One region of the Arthrobacter sp. BB-1 genome, then DNA from elsewhere that is predicted to be linked to it. Evidence: riboswitches for the same ligand, from Rfam matches in the RefSeq annotation. Region 1 holds a riboswitch; each other region holds the start of a gene.
The links. Region 1 has a riboswitch for cyclic di-AMP ahead of FHJ30_RS20280 (LysM peptidoglycan-binding domain-containing protein). Riboswitches for the same ligand answer to the same signal wherever they lie in the genome.
Positions count from the first base shown of each region.

Region 2: linked by a shared signal. The riboswitch ahead of FHJ30_RS04665 (M23 family metallopeptidase) and the one ahead of FHJ30_RS20280 (LysM peptidoglycan-binding domain-containing protein) in region 1 are both predicted to bind cyclic di-AMP.
Region 3: linked by a shared signal. The riboswitch ahead of FHJ30_RS03445 (M23 family metallopeptidase) and the one ahead of FHJ30_RS20280 (LysM peptidoglycan-binding domain-containing protein) in region 1 are both predicted to bind cyclic di-AMP.

Region 1 covers NZ_VDEV01000043.1:5,113-7,367, forward strand. The annotation lists gene FHJ30_RS20275 (MFS transporter) at 1-698, opposite strand, end outside; cyclic di-AMP (ydaO/yuaA leader) riboswitch at 1,026-1,197, shown strand; gene FHJ30_RS20280 (LysM peptidoglycan-binding domain-containing protein) at 1,202-2,056, shown strand; gene FHJ30_RS20285 (thioredoxin domain-containing protein) at 2,254-2,255, shown strand, end outside.
Region 2 covers NZ_VDEV01000009.1:23,848-26,102, forward strand. The annotation lists gene FHJ30_RS04660 (metal-dependent transcriptional regulator) at 278-970, shown strand; cyclic di-AMP (ydaO/yuaA leader) riboswitch at 1,089-1,332, shown strand; gene FHJ30_RS04665 (M23 family metallopeptidase) at 1,343-2,164, shown strand.
Region 3 covers NZ_VDEV01000005.1:131,213-133,467, forward strand. The annotation lists gene FHJ30_RS03440 (cytochrome c oxidase assembly protein) at 1-796, shown strand, start outside; cyclic di-AMP (ydaO/yuaA leader) riboswitch at 988-1,167, shown strand; gene FHJ30_RS03445 (M23 family metallopeptidase) at 1,170-1,982, shown strand; gene FHJ30_RS03450 (DUF305 domain-containing protein) at 1,985-2,255, shown strand, end outside.

The sequences.
Region 1 (2,255 bases):
GGCACCCGTGCGGACATCGCGGTCAGGAGGGGGTCCGGCCGCAGGCCCGTCGCATAGACGACGGCTGCTGCAAGCTGGGCGGCGACGGAAAAGGCAAAAGCCCCTGTCAGCGGGGGCAGGCCAAGGGCGGCGCCGACGCTCTCTCCCGGATCGAAGAGGTTCGGACCCAGGACAGCGCCGATCGTCGTGGACCACACCACTATGGAGAGGTCCCGGCCCCCGGACCCGGGCAGGGAAAGGTCAGTGGCGGCGAAACGGGCCTGCAGATTTACCGCGGAACCTGCACCAAGGAACATCAGGCCCAGCAGCAACAAAGGGAAGAGACCCACGGCCGCGGACGTGATGGCCGTTACGGCGCCAGTGCCCGCAATCAGCGCACCCAAGGACAGCGAGATCCGGCGGCCGCGGGCTCTCGCCAGCCGGGCCAACGGAACGGCGGCGAGGGCGGCGCCCAGGGTACTCATTGTGGCGGCCATACCGGACCAGGCGTTGGACCCGGAGAGCTGCGCGGCCAGGAGAGAACCCAGGGACAACGTGGCGCCCATGCCGATGCCACCGAGAATCTGCCCACCGACCAGGACAGGAATGACTCGACGCTGGAGCCGCTGGTTCCCCCTCCCGGGCTCGCCGGAAAGAACGCCCAGGCCATACCCCGGACCTCCCTCAGGTCTCAAGCCTTCCGCCGACTCCTTGTCCATGCCTGTCCTCCTGGCGTACTCCAGCGCACCGCGCCGAATCCAATATACCCTCTGGGGTATTGTAGTCCTCGGAGAATGAAATTCGCGGGTACCGCAAGGCGGCCCGGTCGCGGCCAGGCCTCGGGCTTTTGAACACCCGCGGTCACACGCCAGCCGAGCGTCTTGCCCCGCATCGGCCAGCCCGCGCGCATGAGGCCGCAAGGACCCGCGGTACGTCTACTGCCGGTCAAAAGTTCCCAGGCGCAAATGTTTATACATTTGTGATTTTCCGTGTAGATTTGGGCCCGTGCCGCCCGCCAGGCGCTGCACCCTTGGCTTGTTACCGAACCCTGCCGCCTGCCAAGGCCCATACATCACAGTCTCCGGCAGGGGCGGGGGAACCAAAAATACGGATTCGAAATTGAGTCCTTGGGGTTAAGCCGCCGGCGTTTATGTCCGGCGGCCGGGTGACTCCCACCCGCATCCGACAGCTCACCTCGCAGGTATCGGGAGAGGTTAAAGCAATGTCAAAGAAAAACGCCCGCCACAGGGCCGCCTCCAGCAGCACCCTGTCCGCCCTTTCACGGAGCGTCGCCAGCCATGGAGGAGCAGTCGGCCGCCAGGCCGCCCTCGTCGCCGTGGGATCCGGACTCGTGCTGAGCATGGCAGTCCCGGCCCACGCGGGAGCCACAGCCTCCGACCCGCAGGGGGGAACCGGTTCCAGCACCAGCTCCTCCCCGGCAGGACTTCCCGGCCAGGCTCCGGCCCAGGGGGCCTCAGTCCACACCGTGGTCGCCGGGGACACCCTGGGCCAGATAGGAGCGCTGCACGGAATCTCCCTGGAAGAGATTCTCTCGCTGAACGGACTTCACTTGGATTCGATCATCTATCCGGGGGACGTCATAACGCTCTCCGGGACAGCGGCCACCCCCGCCCCGGGACAGGCGCCTGTTCCCGTTCCGAGCACGACCGCAGCATCCGCCCCGGTGGCGTACCAGCCGACGGCCCTGGCGCCGGCGAGCGTCGGTGGCGGGCAGGGGGCGCCGTCTTCACTCAACGGGGTGATTCTGGCCGCGGCCCAAGCCCAGATGGGCGCCATCCAGGACTGCACGGTGCTGGGGGAAGTAGCCCTGCGGTCGGCCGGGATCCCGGGGGTTGGCGATGAATCGCCGGAGTCCTTGATGGCCTACGCCACGCCGGTATCGACGCCGGAACCCGGTGACTTTATCTACTATGCCGACGGTGGAATGGGCTTCTCGCACAATGCGGTCTACCTCGGTGACGGGAAAGCCATCCACAGTGGATGGAACGGCAACCAGACCGTCGTCTTCAGCGTCAATGTGGGTTCAGGCCCTTCCTACTACCGCGTGAACGCCTAATTCCTGACGTCCGCGGTGCCTGGCCACGCAGGCAGGCACCGCGGACTCACAGCGCCTGACCACAGAGCGAAACCTCCGCAATGCGCAGCAGGCGCCCCGTTCGGACCCAGGCTTTACACGCCGACGTCCGGACCACGCACCGTCAACAAAAAAATGTATAAACATTTAGGATTTTTTGGCCATTCTGAGGAGCCAGCAT
Region 2 (2,255 bases), on a different contig from region 1:
TGCTCCAATTTCGGCGTGGACGGGCTGTTGGTCCGGACGGATGGTGGGCGGCAGGCAGTCGGCGGCGACTGTGGCCCGGGCCCTCCCTTATTCTGCCCGAACAGCTGTTTCAGCGGGAACCTGGACCGTCATAGTCCAGACATTGAGACAGGGCCCGCCCTCGCCGTCAACTATTCGGACAAACTCAAAATAGGCTAAGCTTTCCAACGGACCACGCCGCATGTGAAGGCGGTACGGTGGGACAACGCAAGGTACTGCGCTCGAGGAGCTGAGCTGGATGACGGATCTGATCGACACTACGGAGATGTACCTTCGGACCATCTTGGAGCTTGAGGAAGAAAACATCGTTGCCCTCCGCGCCCGGATTGCGGAGCGGCTGCGCCACTCCGGGCCCACTGTGTCACAGACCATCGGCCGGATGGAACGGGACGGGCTGGTGGTGGTTTCGGGGGACCGGCACCTTGAACTTACGGAAGTGGGACGGAAGCGCGCCACGGAAGTCATGCGGAAGCACCGGCTGGCCGAGCGGCTCCTTGCCGACGTCATTGGCCTGGACTGGGCCTACGTCCATGATGAAGCCTGCCGCTGGGAGCACGTGATGAGCGAGCGGGTGGAACGGCGCATCTACGAAATGCTGAACCACCCCACCGAGTCCCCGTACGGCAACCCCATCCCCGGCCTGGCGGCCCTTGGCGGCCAGGCGCAGGCCTCCGCGGACGCGGCCGTCAGCCTGCTTGAGGCCATGAAGTCCTATGGCCCGGCCTCGGAAGTGACCGTTAGCCGCCTGGCTGAGCCGATTCAGGTGGAACCCGAGCTGCTGGTCCAGCTGGATGAGGGCGGAATCCGGCCCGGCGCCTCCGTATCGCTGGAGCGGGTGGGGGAGTACATCTCGGTCCGCGTCCCGGGCATCGAAGGGGCCCTGGAACTGCCGCCCGAAGTCGCGGCGCACGTCTTCGTGGCCGTACGCTAGGGGCGGCTTGGGGCCTCCGGGCTACCCCATTGGGCGCCGGTTACGCAAAGATAACGGAATTGTTACTTTGGGACTTATGGCCCTATAGTTAAACCCAAGCGTTGATACTAAAGCGTTACCTGATCCGGAGCCGAGCTCTGCCAGCGGACCAGGTGCACGAGTCATTACTGGCAGAGGCGGGGGAACCACAAGCGGCAGCCGGGGGACTGCCTTGGGGTGAAGTCCGTCAGCAGCAAGCCTCTTCCAGTGAAGGATCCTCCGTGGATACCTCCTGTGCCGAAGCTTGCTTACGGCGGACCGGGTCTTTGAACTCTCTGACCCGAATCCGACAGCTAACTTCGCAGGCTTTCCAGAGAGGAACCCTTCTTGTCCATGCAGACCCCCAGGGGACGCCGCCGCGCCGCGGTACCCGCTGCGACGCCGCGGGTTGTCGAAGTCATCACCACGGAACGCCCCCGCGATCCGCACCGTGATGCGCGCCGCCGTCGTGGTCCCTTCCGCCAGGTCACCGAGTTCGCGGCAGCCAGCGGGATCGGCCAAAAGGCCGGAATCGCACTCGCCGCCACAGGCCTGGTATTGACCGTGACAGTGCCGGCCACCAGTCCCGTGATGGCAAACAACGCTCCCGGTGTCACGCCGGTCGCAGCTTCAGCCGTCACTCCGCAGCCCCAGGTCTCAGCGGAGGCCGGCGCCCAGATCGATTTCAGCCGCTCGGCCGTCGTCACCCAGGCGGATCCGGACGGCAAGCTCAAGCAGCTGCTCAGTGCCCAGTCCGCCGGCTCTGTGTCACGGGCCGCCTCGGCCGGAAGCCTCGGCGCGCCGCTGGCCACACTGACCACGGCATCCCCCTTCGGCTACCGCGTCAGCCCCATTACTGGCGGCTCAGGCGACTTCCACCGCGGCCAGGACTACGTGGCCCAGTGCGGCACGTCCGTCCTCGCTGCCGCCACCGGCACGGTGACCTTCGTGGGCTGGCACCAGTTCGGCGGCGGAAACCGCGTTGTGGTGGATCATGGCAACGGACTGGAAACCACGTACAACCACCTCTCCTCCTTCAGCGTGAAGGAAGGGCAGACGGTCTCCCGCGGGGACGTTGTTGCCCTCAGCGGGACCACGGGCGCCTCCACTGGCTGCCACCTCCACTTCGAGGTGCAGGTCAACGGTGAAGTAGTCGATCCCACCGGCTGGCTCTAGTCAAATGACGGTTAACTATCAGATCGTCGTGACATGCCGTGACCTGAATGTGACATTCACTCAAAACTGCTGTACCGTCTAACTCGCGTCA
Region 3 (2,255 bases), on a different contig from region 1:
GTCCGTGGTGCGGACCTGTTCCTTCCTGGTGGGCTGTCTGGCCATCATCGTGGTCATGGGAGCCGGCATCGAAGGGTACGGGCTGCGGATGTTCTCCATCTTCATGTTCCAGCAACTGACCCTCATGATGGCCGTTCCACCGCTGCTGGTAATTGGATCACCAGGCACACTGCTGCTGCGGGCCACACCACACGGCAGGCTCGGCCGCCGCATCCTCCGGACCGCGCTGTGGGGTCTGCGTTCGGGCTGGGGACGCATTGCGATTCACCCGGCCTTCATGGTCCCGCTGTTCCTGCTCAGCTTCTACGGCGTGTACTTCTCCGGCATGGCGGACCTGCTGCTGCCCAACTGGTACGGCCACGTCGGCCTGGAACTGCTGTTCTTGATCTCCGGGATCCTCTTCACTGTCCCGCTGATCTCCGCTGACCCCCTGCCAAGCCGCCAGACACACTTCGGACGGATGATCGACATCTTCGCGGAAATGCCGCTCCATGCCTTCTTCGGGGTCGTCGTCATGATGGCCACCACCCCCATGGTGAAGTTCTTCGCAACACCGCCCCCGGCCTGGAACATCAACCCGATGAAGGACCAGGAGGTAGCCGGCGGGCTGGCCTGGTCCTACGGGGAACTTCCCGGGGTGCTCCTGCTGATGTTCATCCTGGTCCGGTGGCAGCGCGAGGAGGCAAGATCCAACGCCAGCATCGAGCGGGCCGAACTGACCGGAGGAACCCCCGAGCTGGACGCCTACAACAGCTACCTGCAGCACCTGGCAGACAGGCCTGAGCGCCGCCGCTGACCACTGCATCGCCGCCCGACTTGACCCCCCGGGTCTGGTCGTATGAAGATATCTGCAGACGAGTTTTACAAAGCGTAGAAGTGGCTTTCTTTCCCTGCCGTTATCGGATTGAGACATTTCCGTTCGCTTAGGTAGTATTGATTCAGGCTTTTCTGTATTAAGCCTTGGCCCCGCATGCTCGGCCCCGCCGGCGGTGCCAGACGACGAACCCTTAACGGCGGGGGCGGAGGACCCACTAACGGCAGCTTGCTGCCTTGGGGTGAAGACGCACAGCGGACAGTGGCCCTGCGGGCCGGTGCCCGGGCTGCGTCCGGGCTTTTTTCCTTGGCCCGAACCCGACAGCTAACTTCGCAGGCGACCTGAAAGGATAGCTGTGCCCCCCTCCCGCCACGGCCGCCGCCGTGCCCTGCCCCATGACCGCTCCCAAGCCCGCGCAGGTGCTGCAGGGCCGCGGCGCCGGGCCCGTCCCCACGCCCCGTGCCCGCGCCCTGCCTGGCTTCCCGGGGCCTCCGCTCTTGCCGCCGTCGCCATGCTCGCGTCAGGTATACCCGCCGCGCATGCCGGCCTGGTTGCTGCCGGACCTGTCCCAGCCGCCCAGCCGGTGGCCGTGGAGGCTGCACCGGCCATTGCGGCGCAGGCGCAGGCCGTCATCACGTATCCACGCACTGACGTCGGAACCAGTCCGGCCGAAAAGCCTGCGGCACCGGCACCTGCCGCAACAGGATCCACCGCCGGAACACCGGCCGCAGTTGCTCCCGCTGCAGCGGCGGCACCGCCAGCGGCTGTACCCGTGGATGCCACCTTGGCCGCCCCGCTGGCCAGCATCTCCATTTCGTCTCCGTTCGGTTTCCGGACCAGCCCGATCACCGGCGGGTCCGGCGAACTGCATACCGGACTGGACTTGGTGGCCTCCTGCCAGACCGCAGTGTTCAGCGCCGGCTCCGGCACCGTCGTGGAGGCCGGGTGGTCCCAGAACGGCGGAGGGAACCGCATCGTGGTGGATCATGGCAATGGGATGAAAAGCACGTATAACCATCTTTCGTCAATAGAGGTTTCGGTCGGAGCCGTGGCGGGCAAGGGCCAGCGGCTCGGCGGTGCCGGCACGACCGGAAACTCCACCGGATGCCACCTGCACTTCGAAATCGTCCGCAACGGCGTGACCGTGGATCCCCAGGGCTGGCTTTGAGCATGACCGACATGGAGGCGCGCGAACAGCCCAAGGCAACGTCGGTGCTGCCCAGGAAACGGCTGTGGGCAGTTTTTGTCACGGTTGTGGCCCTCACCGCGCTGGGCTTCTTTGCTCTGGGGCGGCTTTCCGCCGCGCCCACTGTAGTCCCGGACGCCGGCCCGGACGCCGGGTTTGCCCGGGATATGCAGACCCATCATGCCCAGGCGGTGGAGATGGCCCTGCTGATCCGGGACAAGTCCGAGAACCCCGAGGTCCGGGCGATTGCCTATG